Regions from separate parts of the Yersinia mollaretii ATCC 43969 genome, predicted to be linked through region 2. Evidence: predicted binding sites of a transcription regulator. Region 2 holds the regulator's gene; each other region holds the start of a gene.

Region 1 (7,331 bases), 1.4 Mb from region 2:
GCGGCGATAAAGACGCTAAAGCTGAACTGGAAGCACTGGAAAAATGTCTGCCACATTTAGAGAATGCGGGCATGTTACGTGCATTGAAGAGTCTGACCGAAGAAGATAAAGCCGCGATCCGTTATTTGAGCTTCCTGACGCTGAAACCGACCATGTACATTGCCAACGTCAATGAAGATGGCTTCGAAAACAACCCCTATCTGGATCAAGTGCGCGCCATTGCGGCAGCAGAAGGTTCTGTTGTAGTGGCTGTTTGCGCCGCTGTTGAGTCTGACATTGCTGAACTGGAAGATGCAGACCGCGCTGAGTTTATGGCTGAATTGGGTATTGAAGAGCCGGGTCTGAACCGTGTTATCCGTGCGGGTTATGAACTGCTGAATCTGCAAACCTACTTCACTGCGGGTGTCAAAGAAGTCCGCGCATGGACCATCCCTGTGGGGGCAACCGCGCCACAAGCCGCCGGTAAAATCCATACCGACTTCGAAAAAGGCTTTATCCGTGCTCAAACTATCGCCTTTGATGATTTCATCACCTATAAAGGTGAACAAGGCGCGAAAGAAGCCGGGAAAATGCGTTCAGAAGGTAAAGACTACATCGTAAAAGATGGCGACGTGATGAACTTCTTGTTCAACGTCTAAATAAAATTTGTTGTCTTATGAGGTTTCACTGAATCTCATAAAACTGACAAACACCATAAAATCCACGCACTTGCGTGGATTTTTGATTAATATAAGTGACCAAATAATAATCAGAACTTATTTTATGTTGTCGGAATGCAAATAATTGATTCTATATTTCTGTTTTTGAAAGATTCTTTCCGAAGAATTGATCTAATTTCCCCATGGCTTGATTCACATATTCCGGCTTCCAATAGGTTTCAATATGGGTTGCGCCCTCAATCAGAAATAACTCTTTGTCTTTCGCAGCAGTGGCACCTTTAAAGGCTTTCTCAGTCATATAAAGGGAGTCGGCTTTGCTACCGGCTATCATCAGTAACGGCTTATTAATCAAATCCATATTGCTTGCCGCATCAAATCTCATTAAGTCGAGCAGACTACTGGCGGTGTATCTGAAGGTCGAGTTAGGGTGAGCGTGAGTCTTGCCGTAATACTCAAAACCCTGCCGATAGAGGTCAAACGGCAGTTTGGCAATTTGTTCGTCTGTCAGTTTGGCATCTCCTAGATAAATAACCTCGCCACCAGCCGCTTCCTGTGCTCGTGCATCCGAGGCTTGTTTTAAACGCTCTTGTATCGTAGAAAGCTGCGAATCCTGATAGCCGTTGCGTCTAACCAAGCCTGAGTCAAACATGCTCAGTGTCGCAATGGCACTGAAACGTTTATCTGTTTGCGCTGCTTTTAACGAGTAGCCACCGCCGCCACAAATACCCAGTAATCCTAAACGGGCAGTGTCTACGCCGGGATATTGGCTAATGAAATCTGCCATGCCATGAATATCTTCAATGCGGTAAGCCGGTTTATCCACATTACGAGGTAAACCCCCACTCGCCCCCTGATATGCCGCATCCGCAGTCACAGTAATGTAGCCTTGTTCAGCCAGACGCTGGGCATATAGACCCGCGACCTGCTCTTTTACCCCTCCATTGGGGTGTGCCACCACCACTGCCGGATATTTTTTGGCGGGATCATAATTTGCCAGCGTATAAACGTTAGCAGAAATATCCAGCCCATTCAGCTTATAGGTGACCGGATGAATATTGACTTTGCCTTTCACATTTTCAGTAATCGCGTCGTCATAAGCTAAGGTAAATGGATTTAATTTATAATCTGCTGCCATTGCGCCCCCTGATGAAAATGTGATCACTGCCGCTAGCAAGCTTGATTTAAAAATCGGTGACGTTTTAAAAGTCGATGCACTTTTTAAAACCGATATCGCTTTGCAAACGTTATGTTTCATTTAAAAAACCTCCAGATATTCAAATAAACACGTATTACCCCGTCACTCACTTGGGTATTTTTTGAGTAGGGATAGGCTGGCAGGTAGTCTAAGGGGGTCATGCTGACATCAACGTGACTGCCAGATAACATGTTTGTCAGTGACATAAAGACTTTTCTGACAAAAATGTCAGGAAAATGTCAGCTTGGTGTTAGTCATGAAGCGCTAAGATAGGTGAAATGAGATTTTTATTATCCTGACCGACAAAGGGAGAGAGAAACATGCGGCTACTATTGGTCGAAGATGAGGAGAAAACATCCTCCTATATTCATCGCGCACTGACCGAGCAGGGTTTCACTGTCGATATCGCGGCCACTGGCACGGATGGATTGTATCTGGCCCTTGAGTATGATTACGACACGATTGTGCTGGATGTCATGTTGCCCGGCATGGATGGTTACCGTGTTCTGAAAGGTCTACGCGCCAGTAAGCAAACCCCCGTGCTGATGTTGTCTGCCCGAGGTTCAGTTGATGAACGCGTCAAGGGTTTGCGTCATGGCGCAGATGATTATCTGCCGAAACCTTTCTCGCTCATTGAGCTGATTGCCCGCATACAGGCATTGTTGCGGCGACGTCCCAGCGACGGCGCGGATGTGACACAATTGCACATTAACGATCTGCATCTCGACCTACTGGCGAGACGTGTCACTCGAGGGGGGGAGCGCCTCGAACTCACAGCAAAAGAGTTTGCTCTGTTAAGTTTATTAGCCCGACATCAGGGCGAGATCCTGTCAAAAATGATGATTGCAGAACAGGTCTGGGACATGAACTTTGACAGCGATGCTAATGTCGTCGAGGTCGCAATAAAGCGCCTGCGGGCGAAAATTGATGCGCCCTACTCGCTCAAACTGTTACATACAGTGCGAGGCATGGGGTATGTCCTCGAAACTCGGCCCGAACAACAGGCCAAATAAAGGACGACGTTATGATTAAAAGTTCCATTTCAGGGCGACTGGCGCTGATGTTTGCCCTTGCTGCTGTGTTGATAATCTCAGCCGTCGGTCTTGTGCTGAGAAGCTCCCTACATGAATCATTACAAAAACAGATGCATAACGAATTACGGTTCAGGGAGTCGCTGATGACACCGTGGATTCTCTCTCGCACCACGCTGGATGGCTGGCAAACACTGGCCAGCAAATTTGCCGATTTAGCCACCACTGAAGGGGGTCGAGTACAGTACTGGATTCTCAGTGATGACCCCCGACTTCGGATAGGGGGGCCGCCGCCAAGCGGTGTCAATTGGGCGTCACTGCGCAGTGGATTCAGCAAAGTTTCTGGCTCAACAGAGGCGTCATGCTCTCTCTTTCTGCTGATGTCGGAGATTCCTGCCAAAGGTGAGCGTCCTGCGCTGCGCTATGTTGTTGCTATCGATTCCACGCCCTATATGGGCACCCTGAATGAATTTACCCGCACATTGATTGTGATTACCGCAATTGGCGTCTTATTGGTGGCCCTGTTGGGGTTCGTGATTGCCAGAATAGGCATGCGCCCTGTTAACAAACTCAGTGATCAGGCGCACCGACTTGCTCCGGGAAATCACGGGCAGCGTCTGGAGACTTCAACACTGCCAGATGAACTGCAAAAGCTGGCCGTCGCATTCAACGGCGTACTCGAACGGCAGGAAATCGCCTGGCGACAACTTGAAAGTTTTAATGCTGATGTGGCACATGAACTGAGAACCCCACTGACCAATCTGATGGGCCAAACACAACTCGGTCTGTCACGTCAACGCGAAACGCATGAACTCAAGGAGTTACTTGAGTCCAATTTGGAAGAGCTTGAGCGCATGACCTCTATCGTCAACGATATGTTATTTCTTTCTCATGCTCAGGCCGGGGAGCATGCCACCCAATTAACCGAAGTTTCTCTTCGTGCAGAGGCGTACAAAACCACAGAATACGTCGAACCTTCATTTGCCGAAAAAAACTTGTCTATTCATGTCGAAGGGGATATCACCGCGCGTATTGATCGGCGACTATTCCACCGTTCGTTGGCTAACCTACTGGAGAATAGCGCCCGACACGCGGTTCCCGGCACCACCGTCACCGTGAAGATTGCACACGAAGATAATCTGGCGTCCATTGCCGTCGCCAATGTCGGCGAACCTATTGCGGCTGAGCATCTAAAACGACTCTTTGAGCGTTTTTATCGTGTGGATTCAGCACGTTCACACAGTGCCACACATCATGGACTGGGGCTTTCCATCGTCAGAGCCGTGGCAATAATGCATCGGGGAGAGGTATTTGCCAGTAGCCAAAATGGAGTCAATACCTTTGGTCTGACCCTCGCAGTAAGCAGTGCCCCAGCTGATAAAAAGTCTTTTTAATCAAGGTAATTTAGCCCGTTACTCTGACAGAGTTGTCAGGTCGCGGTCAGCCTAGTGACATGAAGCATCCGGTAAAATCACGTTATCGTCACCGAACGACTCCCCATTTTTAATGGTGTCGATAACAAAGGAAATGGATGATGAAAAAAAAGATTCAGCAATGTCTGCTTTGTACCGCCCTAACATTTTTCGGTTCGATTGCCACCGTTGCTCACGCACAGGACGCCACGAAAAATCAGGCAGAGAAGCCGTCACGGGCGCAACAATTAATGGGTGATATTGCCCCCAAAATGGCGCAACTCACAGACGATGTCCTGTACGCCGATATCTGGGAGAGGCCACAGCTCTCAAAACGTGACCGGAGTCTGGTGACCGTTAGCGCACTAATTGCAATGGATCGCCCCGACCAGTTGCGCTCTCATCTGCGTTTGGCACGCCAAAACGGTGTCACTGAAGAAGAGTTGGTCGAAACCATCACCCAGCTTGCCTTCTATTCAGGATGGCCAACCGCAGTCACAGCAATATCCATCGCAAAAGAGGTCTTTAAAGAAGGGAAATAGTTTTATCTTCAATGGATTAATTGGAATTTCTCGCCTTAAAGGATTGAATCGATATGAAAATGACCCTTATTACACTGGCTGCACTTTTACTGACCAGTACGCACACCGTTGCCGCAACACAGGGGGCGGTGACAGTCAGTTCAGCAGGATCGCAACCCACAACTATGGGTGCAGTAGAGTACTTTACTGGCACGGCAAAAGTTGACTCCCGCTTTAAAGGCACCGCCCCAGCCCGAATCTCTGGAGGGACAGTCTCATTTGACGCGGGAGCACGGACAGCATGGCACACACATCCCCTTGGACAGACACTCATTGTCTCTTCCGGTACAGGTTGGGTACAGGAATGGGAGGGGGCAGCCCAACAAATCAAAACCGGTGATGTCGTCTGGATTCCGCCGGGTGTCAAACACTGGCATGGTGCATCCGCAAAGCAGCCGCTGGTGCACATTGCTATCTCAGAAACACTTGAGGGTAACACTGTGACGTGGATGGAAAAAGTCACGGACGACCAATATCCACAGTGATAAATAAGAGGAACAGACATTGAAAACCTTACTCAAAACATTTACCGCCTGTATGTTGATGGGTGGGCTGATTCCGCAATCTGCATTCGCTGAGCCGACAAAACCCTTAGTGATTCAGTCTCAGGGAAGCTTTGCCGCAGGTGGGGCGATCATGACGGCACCGGGTCAGTTTGATCCGAAAAAGCCACTGGACTCCGCTGGCCAGAGTTATCATGGTGATCACGCCGCTGTGTTTTATCAGATCCCTGAGAACCCTCACAAATATCCTATTGTGATGTTACACGGTGCGGGGCAGTCTTCCCGGACATGGGAAAGCACGCCGGATGGGCGCGAGGGTTTTCAGAATATCTTCCTGCGCCGTGGCTTCTCAACCTATTTGGTCGATCAACCCCGTCGGGGCAATGCCGGACGCAGCATGGTAGAAGGCACGATCAAGCCCGTTGGCGATGAGCAATTATGGTTTAATCAGTTCCGTCTGGGGGTCTGGCCTGATTTCTTTGATGGTGTTCAGTTCTCCCATGATAAAGAGGCGTTAAACCAGTACTACCGTCAGATGACTCCCAATACTGGCCCTTTTGATATTAATGTGATTTCAGATGCCCTGTCAGCCGTAGTGGATAAATCTGGCCCGGCTATTTTATTTACTCACTCTCAGGGTGGCGGCCCGGGCTGGTTTACTGCGATGAAGAACGCCAAGGTCAAAGGGATTGTCGCGTTTGAACCCGGCAGCAGCTTTGTCTTTCCTGAAGGCGAGGTTCCCCCTCCAACAAAGAACGCTTTTGATACCGTCAAAGGAGAGTCGGTGCCCTTGGGTCAGTTTATGGCACTGACTAAAATCCCGGTCCTGATTATTTACGGTGACAATATTCCCGATAAACCGAGCGCTTTGCCTGCACAAGATAGCTGGCGCGCCCGACTGGCTGTGGCGCGTCAATGGCGGGATGTGGTGAATAAGCATGGCGGAGACGTGACGGTGATCCATCTGCCGGAAATTGGCATCAAAGGGAACACTCACTTCCCGTTCTCAGATCTGAATAATATCGACATCGCCGATCAGGTATCGACATTCCTGAAAGAGAAAAACCTCCAATAAATAGGCACATAGCGCCACGTACTCACCATTAATGCAACAACGGACAAGGGTGGCGACGATTTGGAGAGCATAAATCGCTGCCCGCCAGGTCGTCATAGTCCCGCTCTATTTATTAACTCAATTCATAAAGCTATGCGGAATCTAGTCCCTAATCTTATGGCCACACTTGCACTATCCTTTTGGTAGCTAACACATGACACAGGAGATCACGATGAACACGGTGACATTAAATAACGGCATTCAGATGCCGTTACTGGGCTTTGGCGTTTTTCAGATGACGGACCCCTCCGAGTGTGAGCGGGCAGTGATTGATGCTATTGATGTGGGATACCGTCTAATTGATACAGCGGCCTCTTATCAGAATGAAACACAAGTGGGTAATGCATTAAAGCAGAGCGGCATTGCACGAAATGAACTCTTTGTTACCACCAAACTCTGGTTACAGGACACTCACTATGAAGGCGCAAAAGCACAATTTGAGCGCTCGCTTAACCGTCTACAGCTTGATTACGTTGATCTTTATTTGATTCATCAGCCCTATGGCGATGTTCATGGCGCATGGCGTGCCATGGAAGAGTTATATCAGGCGGGGAAAATCCGGGCGATTGGTGTCAGCAATTTTCATCCTGATCGCCTCGCAGACCTGATGGCCTTTAACAAAATCATACCAGCAGTGAATCAAATTGAGGTCAACCCCTTTAACCAGCAACTGCATGCGGTACCGTGGATGCAAAGTCGCACCATCCAGCCCGAAGCTTGGGCACCCTTTGCTGAGGGGCGCAATGGATTGTTCCAGAATCCACTGCTCACGGCCATTGGTGAGAAGTATGGCAAAAGTGTGGGTCAGGTTGTTCTGCGCTGGATTTATCAACGTG
Region 2 (7,331 bases):
TTTTGTTCCAGCATCAGTTGCTGTTGCTCTTGCTGATAGTGTTGCCAGCGTTGGCTCTCTTCTTCCCGCAGCCTCAGCCAACTCTGCTGCAGATCTGCTTCAGGTAGGGTGAGCGATAATTCAGCTAGCGAATTATGGAAACCCTGTTGCATCAGGGCTAATTCATCCTGCTGGCGCTGATGCTGCGCTAATAATGTTTGGTGAATTTGCTGGGTATCTTGGTGACGCTGCGTGATGAGTGCCAACTGTTGTAGATGTGTTTGCTGCTGCTGTTCTGCTTGGGTCAGAGCATCCTTTGCTTGCTGATATTGTTGATTTAAATGCTCATATTCAGTCAGTTTTAGCTGACAGTTTTGTTCTAACCGTTCTTGCTCCTCCAGCCAAGTTGCTAAGGCTTTGGGTTCGTGCAAGGCAAAAGTCAGCGCCAATGGTTGTGCCAGTGTCTGCCAACGTTGTTGATAATCCGCCAGTTGTTGGCGGTTGTGCTGTAACTCTTGCTCCAAACGCAGCTGCTGTTGCTGCACACTCTCAACCTGAGTGCGCAGTTCTGTTCCTACGGTAGAGAGCTGCTCAACTTGTTGGCGCAGTTTATCAAGGCGCTCGGCTGTTTCTGAGGGTTTTACCGCCTGATATTCAGTAATCGCTGGGTGATCCAGTGCACCACATAATGGGCAGGGGTTTCCCGATTGCAATTTGGCCCTTTCAGCTTCTAATCCGGCTATCTGTTTTTCGCGTTCCCACAAGCTTTCCAGATCAGTTTGATGCTGTTTTTGCTGTTTATACAACTGACGTTTTTCAGCTAACTGCTGTTCAAGTCCTTTTAGCTGTTGCTGCAGACTATCGAATTGCTGCTGTTGTTTATCGAGCTGCGACTGAATTTGTTGCGCCAAAGGCGATAATGCGGCTAATTGTTGCCTAATTGGCCGTTGTTGCTGGAGTTCACTCCATTGCTGGCGTAGCTGTGTCGAGGGGTGTTGCTGCTCAAGCCGTGCTAATTGCTGTTGGATGCTACCCGCCTGCGAGCTGGCCTGTATCAATGTGGCTTGCTGTTGTTTGTCTTGCTCATTCAGCGTGGTGATTTGTTGCTGCAATGTGTTCAGCAATGCGGCCTGTTGCTGTAACTGCTGTTCACTTTCAATCCACTGCTGTTGCACTATTTGTTGTTGGCGGAACTGTTCGCGCCATAAGGGGAGGTTCTTTTCCCAGTGCTGATGATGGGGGTGCAGGTGGGCATATTCAGCCAATTGCTGTAGGCGCTGGAGGTTTTTTAGCTGCTGTTGTTCATTGAGTTCGAGCTGCTGCCTCTCTTGTTGTTCTTGGTCCCGTAGTGGTTGTAATTGCATAGCAAGTTGCGCCAATGTGTGCTGCTGCTGTGCAATCGTGTTATCCAATGGGGCGACTTTTTGTTCGATCAACGTTTCTTGCTCATGCTGTTTAGCCGCCTGCTGTTGGCGGGCCAAATTGGCTTGCTCCAACGCCTGAGCCAGTGGTGTCAGCTGAGTCTGAAGTTGCTGCTGTTGCTGAGTCAGTGTGGTGATACGCAGCTGTATCTGTTGCACATCTTGCTGGCTGCGTGAGCACTCTCGTAGTAAGGGGCGCAATTTTTCAGCGGGTTCACTGCGGGCTAGCCGTTGCAGCTCTGGCTGAGCTTGCAGGAGGGCTTGCTCAACCAATTTTTGTTGCTGCCGATACTCCTGTGCACTCTTTTGCTGCTGTTGCCAATGTGTTAGCCAGCTTATTTGTTGTTGATTAATCGATTGTTCGGCGGCGAGTTGCTTCTCTTGTTGGCTGAGAACATCTATTTGTTGTGATAGAGCTGACCGCTGTTCTTCATTGAGCAGCTCAATACCAGTTGCCTGTTGGTGTAAGGCATCCAGATCGGCTTTGGCCTGTTTATGCTGTTCGAACACCTGTTCGGATAGTCGCCCATAGATATCAGTGCCAGTTAACTCTTCCAATAGCTCAGCGCGGTCATTAGCATTGGCATTAAGGAACGCGGCAAATTGCCCCTGTGACAGCATCATGGATTTGGTAAAACGGCCAAAGTCCAGCCCCGTTATCTCTGCAACCCTATCAAGCTTGTCACGCACTTTGTCGGCCAGGATTTTGCCGCTTTCACATAACGCCAACTCAACTTTAGGTGCTTGTAGGCTCCCTTCAGGGCTGTTTTTAGCGCGACGTTGACTCCAGAAGGCGCGATAACGGGTGCCTTTCACCTCAAATTCAACTTCGGCCAGAGATTCTGCGGTATGGCGTGTCATCAGCTCATTTTGGCTGGGCGTGACATTCAGACGTGGTGTTTGGTGGTATAGCGCAAGGCAGATTGCATCCAGCAGTGTGGTTTTCCCCGCCCCCGTCGGGCCAGTGATGGCGAATAAGCCGTTGCTGGCAAAGGGCTCAGCAGTAAAGTCTATCTTCCACTCCCCTTGTAGAGAGTTAATGTTTTTTAGGCGCAGGCTTAAAATTCTCATTTCGGCTGCTCCTCTGCGGCATCATTACCTTGGGTGATCGCTTCAACCACCTGATTGAACATTTGGCGCATCCGCTGCTGGCGTGGCTCGGCTAAATCTGGCTCCAGTGCCAGTCTGCGTTCGAAGACATCGGCGACACTCAGCTCATTGAGTGTCTCCTTTTCTTGCCGCTCAATATTGTTGTTGCGCTGTTCTTTGCTGCGACGTAATAGTACAACCTCAACGGGGAGATCTGCTGCCAACGCCTGAATTCTCCGTTGAATATCAGTAAGATAGTCTTGGGTGGCCACTTCGATATCCAGCCAGACAGGTAAGCCTTGGTGGTCAGCAAATTTAGCCAACTGCTGCTCTATTTGCTGCAAATCCCCTTTGATGAGCTGCATCGGCTGAAATTGAGGGATGAGTAGCGGGGCCACTGACGCCAATGTTTGTTGGGCAAACTCCACCAAATAAACACTTTTCTCTTTGCTCAATTCATCAAAACTCAGGGCGATGGGCGAGCCGCTATAGCGGATATGCTCCGTTTTAGCTACTTGCTGTGCGCGGTGAATGTGGCCCAGCGCAATATAATCAGCCGGTGGAAACGCTTGCGCCGGGAAGGCATCTAGTGTGCCGATATAGATATCACGAACCGAGTCTGAGGTGGTGACCCCTACGGTGGTGAGGTGCCCCGTGGCAATAATAGACAGAGGCAAACCCAGTTCGCTGCGCAGTTCAACGGCTCGCTGATATAACGCCTGATAGTGGCCCGCAATGGCTTCTTGCAACGCCAATTGCTTCTGCCCACCAGATTCACCGGCTTGGCTGGTCACCAAGTCCCGTGGGCGCAAGAAGGGAATGGCACACAGCAAGGCCGCAGGCTGTTTCTGACGGTTTTTCAGCGTAATAATTTGTTGTTCGAGATGGCTACTGGCGCAGGAGATCACTGTAGTATTCAGATAAGAAAGCAAACCGCGTGATTCATTCAGTGTTGATACTGAATCGTGGTTCCCCCCAAGAACAACTAATTGACAGCCAGTGGGCTGGAGTTCAACCACGAAACGGTTATACAACTCGCGGGCATAGCTAGGTGGGGAGCCAGTATCAAAAATATCGCCAGCGACAATCAGCGCATCTACCTGATTTTCTTCGATCTGCTTAATGAGCCAGTGCAGAAATGCCTGATGTTCGGCAGCCCGGCTTTTGGTGAAGAAATGCTGGCCTAAATGCCAATCAGAGGTGTGGATAATGCGCATAAATCTCCCGCACGGCAGGTTATCAGTCAAAGAGAATGGCGCTGATTATAAACGCTGGTCGCAGGATGTCGCGGCTAAAACAAGAGCATGAGGCAAATCTCCGAGACGTCTCGCAAACTTGGCTGCTGCATTTTGCAATTACTGTGAAATTTATCACTATGCTTATTGCTGATAGAAGCGTGATGTTTTTCATAAAAATGTCACAAAAGTGACGCATAATGGCTCCCGAAATCAAATAGTGACCACTAACTTACTGGCAGGGTTGATGATGGCAAGACGCATACTGGTGGTGGAAGATGAAGCACCAATCCGTGAGATGGTGTGCTTTGTGTTGGAACAGAATGGTTACCAACCCTTAGAAGCCGAAGATTATGACAGCGCAGTCACTCGTCTGTCGGAGCCTTACCCTGATTTAGTGCTACTGGACTGGATGCTGCCGGGTGGCTCGGGTATCCAGTTTATTAAGCATATGAAACGCGAAGCATTGACCAGAGATATTCCTGTGATGATGTTGACCGCCCGTGGCGAAGAAGAAGACCGGGTGCGCGGTTTGGAAGTGGGTGCTGATGACTACATCACCAAGCCCTTTTCGCCGAAGGAGTTGGTGGCGCGTATCAAGGCGGTTATGCGGCGGATATCGCCGATGGCAGTTGAAGAAGTGATTGAAATGCAAGGGTTAAGCCTTGACCCCTCCTCTCATCGAGTGATGGCTAATGAGCAAGCACTAGAGATGGGGCCAACCGAGTTTAAGTTGCTGCACTTTTTTATGACCCATCCTGAACGTGTTTACAGCCGTGAACAGTTGCTTAATTATGTCTGGGGCACTAACGTTTATGTAGAAGATCGTACGGTTGACGTGCATATTCGTCGGCTACGCAAGGCGCTTGAAGTTGATGGTCATGATCGCATGGTACAAACTGTCCGGGGAACTGGATACCGTTTCTCAACGCGCTACTGAGTTTTCAGTGCCGGAGAATTCGTCGTGTTAGAACGTTTATCATGGAAAACGCTGGCTTTAGAGCTGGCTCTTTTTTGTTTGCCAGCACTGCTGCTGGGTGCTTTTATCGGGTATCTCCCTTGGTTGTTGCTGGTATCCGTGCTCGCGGCGCTGGTCTGGAACTTCTATAACCAACTCAAATTATCTCACTGGCTGTGGTTAGACCGTAGCATGACCCCTCCTGCGGGGCGTTGGAGCTGGGAGCCGCTGTTTTACGGCTTGTACCAGATGCAACTGAGAAATCGTCGGCGTCGGCGTGAGTTAGCATTACTTATCAAGCGATTCCGTAGCGGGGCCGAGTCACTACCAGACGCAGTGGTTATCACGACCATTGATGGCAATATCTTCTGGTGTAACGGCTTGGCTCAGCAATTGCTCGGGTTCCGTTGGCCGGAGGATAATGGGCAGCATATTCTCAACTTATTGCGCTATCCTGAATTCAGCCAATACCTGCAACAACAAACCTTTTCCCGCCCGCTGACCCTGCAATTGAACAATGGTTATTACGTCGAGTTCCGCGTGATGCCTTATTCTGAGGGGCAATTATTGATGGTCGCCCGTGATGTGACTCAAATGCGTCAGTTGGAAGGGGCGAGACGTAATTTCTTTGCTAACGTCAGCCACGAGCTGCGCACCCCGCTGACGGTGTTGCAGGGCTATCTGGAAATGATGCATGACCAAGAGTTAGCTGGGCCATTACGGGACAAAGCACTAGGGACGATGCAGGAGCAGACCAAGCGCATGGATGGACTGGTTAAACAACTATTGACGCTATCACGTATTGAAGCTGCACCTAATGTGGATATGAATGAGCGGGTGGATATTCCGTTGATGCTCAAGGTATTGCAGCATGAGGTGCAGGCGCTGAGTAATGGTCGCCATGAGATTACTTTCCGGGTGAACGAGCAGTTAAAGGTGTTTGGCAATGAAGACCAACTGCGCAGTGCGGTATCAAATCTGGTCTATAACGCGGTCAATCACACTCCTGAGGGCACTAAAATTGAGGTGTGTTGGCAGCAAACACCGCAAGGCGCGCAATTTCAGGTCAGCGACAATGGGCCGGGGATTGGTCCGGAACATGTGCCACGGCTGACGGAACGTTTCTATCGGGTGGATAAAGCGCGATCACGGCAAACGGGCGGCAGTGGGTTGGGGCTGGCGATTGTGAAACATGCATTGAGCCACCACGACGCGCGTTTAGAGGTGATGAGTGAAATTGGTCTGGGCACGCGATTTATCTTTACCTTGCCGAACCGGTTGATTGTTCCCACAGTTTTAGCCGAGAATGCAGTCAAATCCTAACACTGCATGGATATTAAGCTGATGAGATGGGGAAAATGGGCGCTGTTCACCGCCATGCTAGGGTTGTGCTATGGCGTTTTCGCGCAACAGGTGGTGCTATCTCCAATGATGACGCAGCACTCATCATCGTCAGTTTCTACTGCTCATACCCTGTCAGGCAATCTCTCCAGTGTTGGCTCTGATACCTTAGCCAACTTGATCTCCTTATGGGCTGACGATTTCAATCATCACTATCCCGGCGTTAATTTGCAGATTCAGGCGGCAGGATCTTCAACTGCCCCTGCCGCCTTGGCCGCTGGGGCTGCCCAACTTGGCCCGATGAGTCGGCCAATGAAAAATGGTGAAATTAGCGCATTTATTCAACGTTATGGCTATCCGCCGCTGGCTGTACCTGTGGCCGTCGATGCCTTAGTGGTTTTTGTTCATCAGGACAACCCACTGAATAAACTGAATTTATCTCAGCTTGATGCTATTTTCTCGCAAAATCGCCGCTGTGGGGCGCTCCGCCCAGTTCAGCGCTTTGGTGAATTGGGGCTGGAGGGGGACTGGGCGGCTCGCGCGTTGCAGCGTTACAGCCGAAATTCAGCCTCGGGAACCTATGGCTACTTTAAGCATCGGGTGCTGTGCGATGGCGATTTTATAAATAATGTCAATGAGTTGCCCGGTTCTGCATCTGTGGTGCAAGCCGTAGCAGAGTCATTAAATGGCATTGGCTATGCCAGTATCGGTTTTCGTAACAGTGGTGTTAAACCACTGGCACTGGCGGCCTCTGGGCAGGATTTTGTGCTGCCGACGCCCGAAAATGTTAAAGATGGCCGCTATCCTTTGTCGCGCTATCTCTATATTTACATCAATAAGGCACCGGGCCAGCCGTTGGAGCCCCTCACTGCGGCATTCCTTGAGCGCGTGTTATCACCGGAAGGGCAAAAGCAGGCAGCCCATGACGGCTATTTGCCATTGCCACCTGATGTGCTGATGCGCACCCGAAAAGCTTTGGGTTTTGCTGATTAGTCTGTTTCCAATGTCACTTTTCATCCACGTAATCAGGTGCGATTACCCGTGATAAAAAACCGCTACTGACCGATGATATTTTCACCAGATTCGCTGAGTTGGTGGGGTGATATTGACGATAAAATGTTAACGGTTGGATATAAATGATACAAATCTTGTGGGGTGTATTTATCTAAATCTGGCACGATTAACTGGTTTGGTGAAATTATCTGGATGATGACTCTGCTTTTATGATCCTCACTTGCCTTTCTCCGCTATAAACGGTCTACTTAGCGCCGTTGTTGGCCTATTCCACCTGCAAATAACTTCAAAAAC
Region 3 (7,331 bases), 1.2 Mb from region 2:
CTTATCAGGCACTGGAATTGGCGCAAAAGCACCATTGCACATTGGCCATCTTGACGGAAGGTAGCCCATCTTGCGGCAGTAGCCGTATCTATGATGGTCATTTTAGCGGCACTCAACGTGCTGGTGAGGGAGTTACCACCGCACTGTTGCGCCGCCACGGTATCCCAGTTTTCAGCCATCTCCAACTTGAGCAAGCGGATGATTTTTTGCGAAGTTCTTCGCAAATTCAGGTTAAAAGCTAATCAAATGTCATAAAATCCCGCTATACTGTACAAATAAACAGTATGCATATGAAATCGTAATTTTAGTCACTTAATCTTCATTGCAATCATTAAGTCGAGGTAACGATATGACATTTAAGATAGTGGAAAAACAGCCGAAAAAAGTCGTTAGTATCCGGCTCATTGGCCCTTACCACGAGACGATCCCATTAGGTTTTAACCAACTTTCATCGCTCTACACCCAACATCAGATCCCCGCGAAAGAGTGGTTGGCACTCTACTGGGACAACCCAGAAACCAATCCGCCTGCTGAATTACGCGCTGATATTTCCTTGTCTGTCGATGATGACTATGTTTTGCCAGCACCACTCAGTGATCAACTGACACTGCAAGAGATCCCCGGCGGGGTGTATGCGGTGTACCACACCCGTGTGACCGATGATGACTACGCTAAAGCCTGGAGTGAGTTGTATCACCAGCATCTGCCGCAAAGTGGTTATCGCCCGGCGGAGGGGGCCTGTTATGAGGTCTACCTCAATGACGGCATGACCGACGGCTACTTTGATATCGATATTTATCAATCCGTCGAGAAAGCGCCTTAATCCGTGGCCGCAGCCGGGCTGGGTAGCTCGGCTGCTGATGCTAGTCACTATCCTTTTATCTCTGCGGTAAGAAATAGCTGACTTAGCCAATCACTAAAAATGCGCACGCGTGGCGAAAGCTGGCGACTGTGCGGATACAAGAAAGAGACGGGCATCGGCGGTGGTGGGAATTCGGGCAGTATCTCAATCAGTGTTCCTGCGGCTAAATCAGGCGCTATGTGATAGCGCGGCACTTGAATCATCCCCAAGCCCAATCGCGCGGCAGCCACGAAACTTTCAGCGCCAGTGACTGATAAAACTGCCGGTAATTTCACTTGTAGAGTTTCAGACGATAAATGTGGCGCTGATAAAGAGTGCGCACTTCTTACTGTTGGATAAGCACCCAACGACGAGTGGGAACTAAACTCAAGTGGCAGCAATCCGCCCGTAGCGCTGGAGCGAAAACCGACCATTTGGTGTCCACTCAACTGGGTCGGCAACTCTGGAGTGCCATGCTGCTCTAAATATTGCGGTGCTGCACAGGTGACTTGTGGCAACAGGGCGACTCGGCGGGCGACCATATCGCTGTCTTGCAAATTACCGACCCGCAATACCCCGTCAATCCCTTCGCGAATCAGATCGACTAGACGATCTCCTTCGCTGATAAATAACTCAATATCAGGGTATTGAGCAATGAAATCAGGTAACTGAGGCAGAACAAAATGGCGGGCCAATGTGCCCTGCACATCGATTCGCAGCAAACCGCGCGGTTTAGCGTGGGCAAATGCCATTTCAGCATCTTCAATGTCGGCAATAATTCGCAGGCAGCGTTGATAGTAAGCCTCCCCATCCAGTGTGGGGCTGACATGACGGGTCGTTCTCTGTAATAAACGCACATTTAAGCGCTTTTCAAGCTGCTTAATAGCATCCGTCACTGTGGAGCGCGGCAAGTTTAAATCTTGTGCGGTTTGGGTAAAACTGCGCTGCTCTACTACCCTGATAAACACCCGCATTGCATCTATTCTGTCCACGTTATTGTTCGCTTTATTCGGATAGTATTATCGAATAATAGGGGATTATCCGAAACAGTAAAAGTGGCATTCTCTGTTTGCGGATTTGAGCTGACATGTTCCACATCGATTAATGGCAGCCAATGAATCACCACTCATTATTAAACGTAGATTTAGGAGAATATCATGGTGAATACCACTCAGCAGGTTGCCATTGTCACTGGGGCATCACGGGGAATTGGTGCGGCCATCGCGGAACGTTTGGCGCAGGATGGTTACACCGTGCTAATCAACTATTCACGAGGCGATAGTGAAGCTGAAGCATTGGTACGCAAAATTCAGCAAGCGGGCGGTAATGCCTTGAGTGCGAAAGCGGATATCAGTGATGCCGCCGCCGTGGCACAACTTTTTGCGACGGCGGAAGCGGCGTTTGGTGGTGTCGATGTGCTGGTCAATAATGCCGGGATCATGTCTCTCAGTGCGATTGCCGACAGTGATGATGCGCATTTCGATCGCCAGATTACCATTAATCTGAAAGGGAGCTTTAACGGGATGCGGGAAGCGGCTAAACGCCTCAGAGCCGGAGGTCGCATTGTTAACTTTTCGACCAGTGTGGTGGGGTTGAAACTGGAAAAATATGGGGTGTATGCCGCAACCAAAGCGGCGGTTGAAACCATGACGGCAATTCTGGCAAAAGAGTTACGGGGTCGTAATATTACGGTCAACGCAGTGGCTCCGGGGCCAACCGCGACGGACCTATTCCTCAACGGAAAATCACCGGAACTGATTGAAAAAATGGCAAAAATGGCACCACTGGAAAGATTGGGCACCCCAGAAGATATTGCGGCCGCAGTGGCCTTTCTGGTGGGTAAAGATGGCGGCTGGATCAATGGGCAAGTGCTGCGTGCCAACGGCGGTTTGATTTAGCGCCTATGGTGCTACCGTAAAGAGAGTGTCAGGGGGAGGCTGAAAGAATAAGGGAAAATAATTAATCGCGACTGTCATAAAAGCGTCATTCGTCTGTTCTAGTATCCGTTGTAACCAATTAATACAAATTGTATTACTGTTTTACAACAAGGAATTATATTGATGCAGAACCGCAAATCCCCTTTTATCCGTCGCCATCCATTATCCGTGATCGCGCTATCCGCCCTGATGCTAAGCAGCACCCTGTTGACACCCAATGCTGTTGCTGCCGCCACGGGTTTATATGATCGCAGTGCCCAAGGCGATATCACACAATTGGGAGGTGCGCGTCGCCTGACGGGCGATCAAACTCAAGCGCTGCGTGATTCACTCTCCAACAAAACAGTAAAAAATGTCATTTTACTGATTGGTGATGGCATGGGGGATTCAGAAATTACCTCGGCACGTAACTATGCCATGGGGGCGGGCGGTTTCTTTAAAGGGATCGATGCACTACCACTGACAGGGCAATACACCCACTATTCATTAGACAAGAAAACGCAAAAACCGGATTACGTGACTGACTCCGCCGCGTCTGCTACGGCATGGTCATCCGGCGTGAAAACCTATAATGGTGCTCTGGGTGTCGATGTGTTTGGGAAAGATCACGTCACTTTGTTGGAACTGGCTAAGAAAGCGGGTAAAGCGACCGGTAACGTCTCTACGGCGGAGTTGCAAGATGCCACACCGGCGGCGCAGTTTGCTCACGTCACTGGGAGAAAGTGCTACGGCCCTGAAGAGACCAGTGAGAAGTGCGGCACCAATGCACTGGAAAATGGTGGGCGCGGCTCCATTACCGAGCAGATGATCGCCGGGCGTGCTGATGTCACTTTAGGGGGCGGCGCTAAATCCTTCAGTCAAGTTGCCAAAGCCGGCGAATGGAAAGACAAATCCTTACGTGACCAAGCCTTGGCCCGTGGTTATGTGATTGTCGAAAATCTTGATGACCTGAATGCCATCAAGCAAGCAGACCAACAAAAACCCCTGTTAGGGTTGTTCAGCCCTGGCAATATGCCGGTGCGCTGGCAGGGGCCGAAAGCCTCCTACCACGGCAATTTGGACAAACCGCCGGTGGTTTGTGAGAACAATGCCGAGCGAACCAAAGACGTCCCAACATTGGCTGTTATGACTGAAAAAGCGATTGACCTACTGAAAACCAATGAGAAGGGCTTCTTCTTGCAAGTAGAAGGGGCATCAATTGATAAGCAAGACCACGCAGCTAATCCTTGCGGCCAGTTTGGCGAAACCGTCGATTTGGATGAAGCGGTGCAAAAAGCCTTGGAGTTTGCTCGTGCTGACGGAAATACATTGGTGATTGTGACGGCGGACCACGCACACTCCAGCCAAATTATCGAAGCTGATGCTAAAGCGCCGGGCTTGACCCAAGCATTAACCACCAAAGATGGTGCTGTCATGGCGATAAGCTATGGTAACTCTGAAGATGATTCGCAGGGGCACACCGGTACACAATTACGTATCGCCGCTTACGGGCCACACGCCGCCAACGTCGTAGGGCTGACGGATCAAACGGATCTGTTCTTTACGATGCGCGATGCGATGGCGATTAAATAAATCGTCATCCGTTTCAGCTAGACTATCCCGGTGCAGCAATGGCCGGGATTTTTAGTTTTTACCGAGAAAACGCCGCCATGTCAGTGTCATTGCTGGGGTATTTAGCGCCGGGTTATACCATCAATACCTATTATTGCGGGCTTCGAAATCCATTGTCTGAACACAAACGGTCAGTAATAAAACCCAATAATTCTATTTTCCCCAAACACAGATAGGGCTAGCCAAAAGCGACGGAATTTATGCCATAGCGGTAGAGACTTTACTAGCTGAATGCATAATCAACTGGCATAATTGCTTTATTAGGGACTTCAGCCTACTGTATTGATGTGCAAATAATATTTAAATTAAAACACTGACTTATTATTTAACCTATAAATTTGACTTAAGTACAAATTAAGGGTTTTTACTGTGCTTTTATAAAAATTAAATAATGTGTAAAAGACTTTTTTATTAAAAATTGCCATTAACGGCAGTATAAAAATGACCAGTTTAAGATAGGGGCATATAAAGCATCGTGGCGAAGAAAAAATCTACCGGTACTGGCTGGGTTATCCTACTGATAGTCGTTTTAGGGCTGATCACGGGTATCCCAAGAGAAGCGTGGATTGCACTGAGTGCGGCTATTTTATGCCTCTTTTTTGTTTGGCAAAACCTCAAAGGGGCTAAGCCCCGCCTCGGTCCAGTGATTAACACTGACATGCAGAAAACGGCAGCCATCCCCGATCTGGGCGATTACCCGCTAACCCCTTCGCAGTTGGAACTTGAGAATACCACTGACAGTCATAACGCTACCTCAAATCCACCCGAGGAAGAGAACAAGAAGTCTGACGCGAAAAAGTCCGAAATATCCCGTGGTTCCTTAGCTCGCGCATCATGGCTGCGTCCCGGTGAGCTGGCTGTTGTTGCTGGAATCAATTTGCCGGATGGCATGATTTATATTGGTAATAAATATAAAAGTAACCGTACTGGTGCCGAGCCTGCATTTATTAATCCCTCAATGGATGTCGCGGAACAAGAGGTCGATACCTCATTATCCCTGATTGATAATGCGCCTGACTACTCGACATGCTCACCGGAGGCGAGGCGAGCCTATTTGCAGTGGTTAGCCGAAGGCCGTAAATCGCCCACGGCACACATTGGCTATGTTTTCTTATTTTTCTATGGGCTAGAGCACCGAATACTGGTTGATGCCGCCATAGATCCCGTGGCGAAAAGAGAACTGCCCAAGCTTGAGGCGGAGATTAACCGTCTATTAAGCATTTATGGGAAAAATAACGCCTTCAACCATTACGCACAGAATTTATTAGTTTATCTCTCTCGAGTGAATATCGAGGAGAAACTCTATTTGTCACCTCCACCACCCACTCGTGATTCGTCAACGGAGCTGCCACTGGCATTGCTGGTTGGGTTAGGGCAGTTAGCCATTGACCAGAAACCCTTACCCGCCGCTTGGGCGCTAGCTTGGGGCGAAGCCGATCCGGCAATAAACCAAAATATTTCGATGGCCCATTGCGCTGATATTTTTTCCTCACTCTTCCAGCAACGTTATCGTGAGAAATATGGTGATGGATTTTTATTACCCGTTAATAAAACCAAGTTACTGATATTTTATCGTCCTGCTTCTGCGGGGTTAATGGGGCAAGAGTTTTTCCAGCAAATGGGTGAACTGCCGAATGTCGCCGTGTGTAAAGCACACCGAGATAAACTTCGGGCAATATTTGAAACATGTCAGCAGGATCTCGATATTTATAACCGCTTTGCCAGTGTTAACCCAAAGAAAAAAATGTCGCTGGAAGGGCAGTTATTAATGCCAATGCCATTGTGGTCCGTGGCATTAAAAACCGAATTAGAAAGTATCAAAGCCAGAGTGGGTTATGGCCTGTTACTGATTACCCTTGAAGAGATTTTTCTTCGACTCAGCACCGCGTGTGGCACTAAACCCTTGGAGCGCATCACCCGCAGTCAGGTGATGGCACTGACTTTTGCACTGGCCTCATTGCAAGTTGGCATTGAACCTGATGTCAGAGCGGATAACCGCACGCCGGTGTTGCAAGATACCGTGGCACTCTTTCCTATCGAATCGATGGTGGCGGAGTCTGCGACCTTTGCCGCATATCGTGTCACAATGTTGGCGGTGGAGCTGGCTTGTGCTGCAGTCATGGTCGATGGCTCTATCGGCGAGCCTGAATCGATGGTTCTGACTCGACACATTGATGCCTGGGGTTATCTGAGTCCGGGTCAGCGTATGCGCCTAAAAGCCTATCTGCAACCGGGCATCAGAAAGAATAACACCTTGTTAGCGCTGAAAAATAATCTTGAGCCGCTCTCGCTGGAGAATCGTCGGGCTATTGCGCGTTTTCTGGCACATTTAATTCAAGTTGAGGGAACCATCACCCCGCAAGAGGTTAAATTCCTTGAACGTGTGTATAAGCGTTTTGCCTTAGACAGCAAGCTAGTTTATACCGACCTTGATAGCCGAGCGACGCCAATGACATTAAGTCTACCGTCGCCAACGTCCGAAGTGATTAATAATACCGATCGGATTAATCTGCTAAAAAATGAAAGTCTGGAATTGGTCAAACTGCTTGAAAATCTGTTTGTCACCGATAACGTTGTTGCCCAGACTCCGGAAGAGATTAATCCACAGTCAATGGCGGCCATCTCGGCTAATTTGGCTGATAGCACAGTCACATTCTTGAAGTTACTTATTTCTCGTGACACTTGGGAACGTGAGAAGTTGGTTGATATTGCGACAGATATGGAGGTTAAACTCGATGATGCTCTGGTTGAGATTAACCGCAAAATATTAGCCGTATTTGATGTCCCGCTCATCACCGGCGAGACGACGATTGCGATAAACCGTGATATTTCCGCAGCACTGCTTATAGGATAATGAGTGCTGTTTACTTTAGTGGGAAGGGCTGTGTAGCTTGAGCTGAGCGGCAATAGTCGCTACCATAGCGCGCCTAATGATGTCAGAG
Region 4 (7,331 bases), 1.3 Mb from region 2:
GGCCTATTTGTTGACCTATGGCTTCTCACAACTGATTTATGGCCCGCTATCAGACCGGATTGGCCGTCGCCCCGTCATTCTGGCGGGCATGATGATTTTTATGTTAGGCGCATTGGGGGCATGGCTGGCAGGTAGCCTGGCCATGCTGGTGGCAGCCAGCGCTTTGCAAGGCATGGGGACGGGAGTTGCGGGTGTGATGGCGCGAACCATGCCTCGGGATCTCTACTCCGGCTCCACATTACGTTACGCCAACAGCATGTTAAACATGGGGATTCTGGTTAGCCCGCTCATGGCTCCAGTGATTGGCGGGGTGCTGGCGAGTCTGTTTGGCTGGCGCGCTTGCTACGCATTTCTGCTGTTTTTATGCGGCGGCGTGGCATTTTGTATGTTCCGCTGGCTGCCGGAAACCCGTCCGCAGCAGACTGAAAAACGGCGAATGCTCGCCAGCTTCCGTCTGTTGTTATCTGACCGCGCCTTTAGCTGCTATCTGGTGATGCTGATTGGCGCACTGGCTGGAATTGCGGTCTTTGAGGCCAGTGCTGGCGTGTTAATGGGCGGCGTGCTTGGGCTGAGTGGGGTAACCGTCAGTATTCTGTTTATCCTGCCAATTCCAGCGGCATTCTTTGGCGCATGGTATGCCGGTCGCGACGGTAAAAGCTTCCACAGTCTGATGTGGCATTCAGTGATCAGTTGCCTGCTGGCAGGGTTGATGATGTGGATACCGGGCTGGTTTGGCGTGATGAATATCTGGACGCTAGTCATTCCGGCAGCACTATTCTTCTTTGGGGCGGGGATGTTATTCCCACTGGCAACCACCGGAGCAATGGAGCCATTCCCTTATCTGGCAGGTGCGGCAGGGGCACTGGTCGGCGGGCTACAGAATGTGGGGTCAGGATTGGCGACATGGTTGTCCGCTATGCTGCCGCAGACCGGGCAATTTAGTCTGGGGTTGCTGATGTTCGCCATGGCGATATTGATTTTGCTCTGCTGGTGGCCGTTATCCCATCGGATGCAGCCACAAGAACACCGCGTTTAAGCGAGGCTGAGCATACTAAGACTAAAATGGGTACTGAATGCAGTACCCGTTTTTATTGATGCCGACCAAGTTACAGTAAGAATTCGTGCAGTGACGGGTCTTTGCGATCCAAGAAATGGGTGGAACGGATGCGGCGAATGGTCCGAGATTTGCCCCGGATCAGTAGTGTTTCGGTGGTCGCCATGTTCCCTTTGCGGTAAATCCCCTCCAGCAGATCACCTTTGGTAATTCCGGTGGCGGAGAAAATGACATTGTCATTGCGCGCCATATCCCCCAATAACAGAACTTTACCTGCTTCGATGCCCATGGATTTACAGCGCGCCAGCTCTTGCTCACCGATTCGACGGTTATCTTCGTTATCCCCCTTCACTTGATGGCGCGGCAACAAACGGCCTTGCATATCGCCGTCTAATGCACGAATCACCGCAGCCGAAATCACCCCTTCAGGTGCACCGCCGATGCAGTACATCACATCCACTTCGCTCTCTGGCATACAGGTTAAAATGGATGCCGCGACATCGCCATCTGGAATGGCGAAGACTTTAACGCCCAGTTGCTGCATTTCAGCAATGATGCCGTCATGACGCGGTTTGGCTAGCGTGATCACGGTTAAATCAACTAACGGTTTATTCAGCTTGCTGGCAACATTACGCAGGTTTTGCTCGAGCGACAGGTTAAGGTCGATAGCGCCTTTCGCACCGGGGCCAACCACCAGCTTCTCCATATACATATCCGGCGCATGTAAAAATGTGCCTTTATCGCCCACCGCCAACACCGCCAACGCATTGGCCTGCCCCATGGCGGTCATGCGGGTGCCTTCAATGGGATCAACCGCAATATCAACAGCATCCCCTTGCCCCGTACCGACGCGCTCACCGATAAACAGCATCGGTGCTTCATCAATTTCGCCTTCACCGATAACAATCTGCCCATCGATATTGACCTGATTGAGCATAATGCGCATAGCCCGTACCGCAGCGCCGTCGGCGGCATTTTTATCGCCCCGACCCAGCCACTTATAACCTGCTAGCGCGGCAGCTTCGGTAACACGGGAGAACTCGATGGCTAATTCACGTTTCATGGTTAGACCTGTTGATTGCGAAATGGAGGAACGATATATGGGCGGGAATTCTAGCACTCTTCGTCCTTGAAGGCGCAGCGGTGAGCGCATAAAAAAACGCGCTATCGGGGGGCGATAGCGCGTTGATGACAAAAACACGTTCAGCGTAAAACAGGTAGGCCGTTACTCTTCGTGGTCTTCCCATGCCTGAGCACGGGCGACGGCTTTCTTCCAACCTTTGTAGCGGAAATCGCGCTCAGTGGTCTCAATCCCTGGGCGGAATTCGCGCTCAATGGTTGCCTTGCTCTTCACTTCATCCAGATCATTCCAGAAGCCTGTCGCCAGACCTGCCAAGAATGCCGCACCCAACGCGGTGCTTTCACGCACAGCCGGGCGCTCAACACGCGTGCCCAGAATGTCGGCTTGGAACTGCATCAGGAAGTTGTTCGCCACCGCGCCGCCATCGACACGCAGTGATTTCAGGCGGGCACCGGAATCCGCTTGCATCGCATCCAGTACGTCACGAGTTTGGTATGCAATCGACTCCAGTGTTGCGCGGATAATATGGTTGCTGTTCACACCACGCGTCAGACCGAAAATTGCACCACGGGCATACGGGTCCCAATAAGGAGCACCTAAGCCAGTAAAGGCAGGCACGACATAGACGCCATTGCTGTCTTTCACTTTAGTCGCGAAGTATTCGGAGTCGGTAGCATCACTGATCAGTTTCAGCTCATCACGCAGCCATTGGATAGAGGCACCGCCAATAAACACCGCGCCCTCCAGTGCATAGTTAACTTCACCGCGCGGGCCACAGGCGATAGTGGTCAGCAGCCCATGGTTAGACTGAACCGCTTCTTCACCAGTATTCATCAGCAGGAAGCAGCCCGTGCCGTAGGTGTTTTTCGCCATACCCGGTTGTACACAAAGCTGGCCGAACAGCGCCGCTTGTTGGTCACCCGCGATCCCCGCGATAGGAATACGCGTGCCACCTTTACCCCCGATATTGGTCTGACCGTAGACTTCAGAGGATGGGCGAACTTCAGGCAGCATGGCACGCGGGATATTCAGCGCCGCCAGCATACGTTCATCCCACTCTTTGGTGCGGATATTAAACATCATGGTACGTGATGCGTTGGTGTAATCCGTAACGTGTACACGGCCCTGTGTCATGTTCCACACCAGCCAAGTATCCACTGTACCAAACAGCAACTCGCCGCGCTCAGCACGGTCACGCGCGCCTTCCACGTTATCGAGGATCCATTTCACTTTGGTGCCAGAGAAGTAAGGGTCAACGACTAAGCCCGTGTTGTGGCGGATGTACTCTTCCAGCCCCTCTTTCTTCAATTTTTCGCAGATATCAGCAGTGCGGCGACATTGCCAGACAATGGCGTTATACACCGGTTTGCCGGTCGCTTTATCCCAAACAATGGTGGTTTCGCGTTGGTTAGTGATGCCGATGCCAGCTATCTCATCAGAACTGATACCCGCTTTTGCCAGCACCTCAACCAGAGTCGAACTTTGGGTTGCCCAGATCTCCATGGGATCATGTTCGACCCAACCCGCTTTCGGGTAAATCTGGGTGAATTCGCGCTGAGACACACTCACGATATTAGCATCATGATCCAGCACCACCGCTCTGGAGCTGGTGGTACCCTGATCAAGCGCAACAATATATTTTTTTGGAGTCGTATTTTCAGTTGTCATAATAAGCTCACATTTTAAGTTGCCATTTATACCCATCGTCCTTGAGGCCACAGGGGTGTTAGTGACACTCACTTACCCGCAACGGCAATTTCTTTGGGTATATTACAATCTATTATTTATGTTTTATGCTTTACGTTCTGTGGCCGTGACCGTGTTTTCGTCTTCATCGGCGGCACACACATCACATGGCAAGTGGCGGCCAATCAGCGCACGATAACCAAATGCACCGAGCAATGCGCCGACAATTGGCCCGAAGATTGGCACCAAGAAGTAAGGAATATCACGTCCGCCAGTGAAGGCGATTTCACCCCAGCCAGCCAGATAAGCAAATGCTTTTGGACCAAAGTCACGTGCTGGGTTTAATGCGAAGCCGGTCAATGGCCCCATTGATGCACCGATAACGGCGATCAGAATACCAATCAGCAGAGGAGCCAGCGGACCACGTGGAATACCGTTACCATCATCAGTCAGTGCCAAAATCAGGCACATCAGAATGGCAGTAATTACTGTTTCAACCAAGAAAGCTTGGAAAACAGAGATATGCGGATTTGGATAGGTAGAGAAGATACCCGCCAAATTTAGGCTCTCGGCACTGCCGCGAACCATTTGATGAGTTTGCTCAAAATCGACGAACAGGTTGTAGTACAGGCCGTACACTAATGCCGCAGCACAAAATGCGCCCGCAACCTGCGCCACAATGTAAGGGATAACTTTACGGCGATCAAAGCAAGCGAATAACCACAATGCGATGGTGACTGCCGGATTAAGGTGTGCACCTGAGATTGCTGCTGTTAAGTAGATGGCCATGGCAACACCCAAGCCCCAAATGATACTAATTTCCCATTGCCCGAAACTGGCGCCGGCCAACTTCAACGCAGCAACACAACCCACACCAAAAAAGATTAGCAGACCGGTACCGAGGAACTCTGCGATACACTGGCCCTTCAAGGTCGAACTAGCGGTTTGGCTCATAGTAGATGTCCTACAGACAGAGATTTATAGGGTATTTCTTATTTTTGCCCTTCGTACCGCGAAGGGAGTGATGTAAATTTATCGTTAACGAGCACAAACGAGAAATAGCGAAATCAAAATGTGTGTAGTGCGTCATAAAAATGAGCGATTTCGCGTTATTCGTGGCTGTTAAGGGACTTTAAAAGTGTGATCAGACCAGTGGTTTCTTATCTGCTTGTTAAGAGAATGTAGAGTTTTACAGTATAGGCCGTCACCGTCTTTCAGTTTTTGCCGATATCTCCTGATACGAAATTGCTACAGAGTGTGGTTTGTGCCGTATGGCGCTAGACAGGGGGAGACTGGCTACATACAATCGGTTTATCAAGAGCATCGTTTTTATCAAGCTGCGTTGCCTTTACGAAGGGACGCGTTAGAACATAGCGCTTGTTACACTCGTTCGATGGATATATAGCGCGATAAGTATTCACAGCAGTTTCATCTACCGAGGGTTGCTTTAGTCGATAAGGTTATGTCGTGCATAGGGTAACTTCGGTGAAGAGTGATGACTGCGACTAAAAGTTGTACGCCTTGCTACCAGAAGGGGACCGAAGAATGTCATTTGAAGTATTTGAGAAATTGGAAGTTAAAGTTCAGCAGGCGATTGATACCATCACTTTGTTACAGATGGAAATTGAAGAGCTGAAAGAGAAAAATAACACCCTGTCCCAAGAAGTTCAGGATGTAGCGGGTGGCCGTGAAGCCTTAGTGCGTGAAAATGAGCAACTAAAGCAAGAGCAACACGTCTGGCAGGATCGTCTGCGGGCACTGTTGGGAAAGATGGAAGAAGTCTAACGACTGACTGGCTTTCATCGACTCTTCCTGCTTGAAGTAGCAGGAATGCAAAAGGGCGATATCAATATCGCCCTTTTTTAGGTTTTTCGCTGAAAGGTACGTGGTATATTATTCAATATCCAAGGGTTCTTCTGACAGAATGATACCTGTGTTGTCAGCGTACAAATGGTCACCGGAGAAGAAGGTTACGCCGCCAAAATTAACGCGGATATCACTCTCGCCAATGCCCTCATCGGCAGCTCCAACAGGGATAGCAGCCATCGCCTGAATCCCGATATCCAACTCAGCCAGTTCATCAACCTGACGGACGGCACCGTAAACAACAATCCCTTCCCACTCGTTTTTCAGCGCCAAATCAGCAAGTTCAGCATTGATTAATGCACGGCGCACAGAGCCACCACCATCGACGACCAAAACGCGGCCCAGACCATTTTCTTCAAGCAGGTCAAACAACAAGCCGTTATCTTCGAAACATTTTACAGTAGTAATCTTGCCACCAAATGAAGTACGTCCGCCAAAATTGGAGAACAGGGGTTCTACCACATTTACCTCTTCATGATAGATATCGCAGAGATCGGAAGTATCATATTTCATAGGATTAACGTCTGGTTGCGGCTGGGATGCTAAGTATATCCCTTTCTGGTCGCTGTTGGCAAAAGCATCAATTGTTAAATTTACCCAAGCGGACCTTCACGCCAGCCCGCTAGGGTAAAGAGAGCGGTGGGATTAACTCAATACCAAGCCGACGGCAAACAGGATATTGGTCAGCAGCGCGGCTTTTACCATATGTTCAAGCATCGGGCGCATGCCCGCCGCCGTTGGGTCGCGCAGGACAAACAGGGCATGTTTAGCCAACAGTGGGACAGCCAAAATAAAGATCCATCCAGCCCAACTATGCAGATTCAAAAAGCTAAATAGCGCCAGACAGAAGATAGCAGCAGCAATCAGCAGCACATGATAGTAACGCGCAACCACTGGGCCGAGTCGCACTGCCAGTGTGTTTTTGCCATTTGCTCTGTCATTTTCAATATCACGCAAATTATTAATATTCAAAACAGCGGTAGCCAGTAAACCACAGGCCGTGGCAGGCAGCATGACAATGCTATCAAAGTGCCCAGCCTGAAGGTAATAAGTCCCGGCGACACTCAGCCAGCCAAAGAATACCAACACGGATATATCGCCCAACCCCATATAACCATAGGGTTTATTACCCACGGTGTAGGTAATGGCGGCCACAATAGCCATCAGGCCGAGCAGCAGGAAGCCTAAAACGTCACTGGGTTTTTCACAGGCGATGGCGATAAGTGAGATACCGGAAACGACCGTCAGGGTCACGGTGATAATCAGCGCAACTTTCATCTGATGGCGAGTAATCATCCCTTTTTGCATGCCGCGCAACGGCCCGATACGCTCTTCAGTATCACTGCCCTTAATAGCATCGCCGTAATCATTGGCCAGATTGGAGAGAATTTGCAGCAGGCCAGCCGTCAATAAGGCGAGTAAAGCGACGGCGGGTTTAAAACTATCGAGCCAGACAGCCAATGCTGAGCCAGTGACGATAGAGGCAAAAGCCAGAGGTAGGGTTCGTGGCCGTAGGCTTTCCAGCCAAGCCTGAGTTTGGCTGGTGTTAGTTGATAGGCTCATTTTTCGCTTCATTTTATAGGGGTCTGGTCCGCCCATATTGGCGCGTTAAAAAGATTCATGTCTGCCAAGAATAATAGTCAA

What was found. The regulator PhoB, encoded in region 2, activates phosphate uptake and scavenging genes when phosphate is short. The targets are predictions, from matches to a motif close to CTGTCATAAAACTGNCNNAT.
Region 1: the regulator PhoB is predicted to act here: its motif matches at 2,089-2,108, upstream of HRD69_RS16800 (heavy metal response regulator transcription factor).
Region 3: the regulator PhoB is predicted to act here: its motif matches at 2,811-2,830, upstream of phoA (alkaline phosphatase).
Region 4: the regulator PhoB is predicted to act here: its motif matches at 4,905-4,924, upstream of HRD69_RS04775 (MIP/aquaporin family protein).

The regions. Positions count from the first base shown of each region.
Region 1 covers NZ_CP054043.1:3,755,520-3,762,850, forward strand. Annotated here, with positions in the region: gene ychF (redox-regulated ATPase YchF) at 1-638, shown strand, start outside; gene HRD69_RS16795 (alpha/beta hydrolase) at 790-1,914, opposite strand; gene HRD69_RS16800 (heavy metal response regulator transcription factor) at 2,175-2,867, shown strand; gene HRD69_RS16805 (heavy metal sensor histidine kinase) at 2,879-4,279, shown strand; gene HRD69_RS16810 (carboxymuconolactone decarboxylase family protein) at 4,417-4,839, shown strand; gene HRD69_RS16815 ((R)-mandelonitrile lyase) at 4,893-5,363, shown strand; gene HRD69_RS16820 (alpha/beta hydrolase) at 5,383-6,456, shown strand; gene HRD69_RS16825 (aldo/keto reductase) at 6,668-7,331, shown strand, end outside.
Region 2 covers NZ_CP054043.1:2,356,701-2,364,031, forward strand. Annotated here, with positions in the region: gene HRD69_RS10410 (AAA family ATPase) at 1-2,471, opposite strand, end outside; gene sbcD (exonuclease subunit SbcD) at 2,468-3,706, opposite strand; gene phoB (phosphate response regulator transcription factor PhoB) at 3,975-4,664, shown strand; gene phoR (phosphate regulon sensor histidine kinase PhoR) at 4,689-6,005, shown strand; gene HRD69_RS10430 (PstS family phosphate ABC transporter substrate-binding protein) at 6,027-7,016, shown strand.
Region 3 covers NZ_CP054043.1:3,546,983-3,554,313, reverse strand. Annotated here, with positions in the region: gene HRD69_RS15835 (2-thiouracil desulfurase family protein) at 1-242, shown strand, start outside; gene sbmC (DNA gyrase inhibitor SbmC) at 350-823, shown strand; gene HRD69_RS15825 (LysR family transcriptional regulator) at 871-1,833, opposite strand; gene HRD69_RS15820 (SDR family oxidoreductase) at 1,999-2,739, shown strand; gene phoA (alkaline phosphatase) at 2,902-4,350, shown strand; gene HRD69_RS15810 (tellurite resistance TerB family protein) at 4,865-7,243, shown strand.
Region 4 covers NZ_CP054043.1:1,084,108-1,091,438, forward strand. Annotated here, with positions in the region: gene emrD (multidrug efflux MFS transporter EmrD) at 1-1,036, shown strand, start outside; gene glpX (class II fructose-bisphosphatase) at 1,107-2,117, opposite strand; gene glpK (glycerol kinase GlpK) at 2,280-3,803, opposite strand; gene HRD69_RS04775 (MIP/aquaporin family protein) at 3,927-4,775, opposite strand; gene zapB (cell division protein ZapB) at 5,367-5,606, shown strand; gene rraA (ribonuclease E activity regulator RraA) at 5,715-6,200, opposite strand; gene HRD69_RS04790 (1,4-dihydroxy-2-naphthoate polyprenyltransferase) at 6,333-7,250, opposite strand.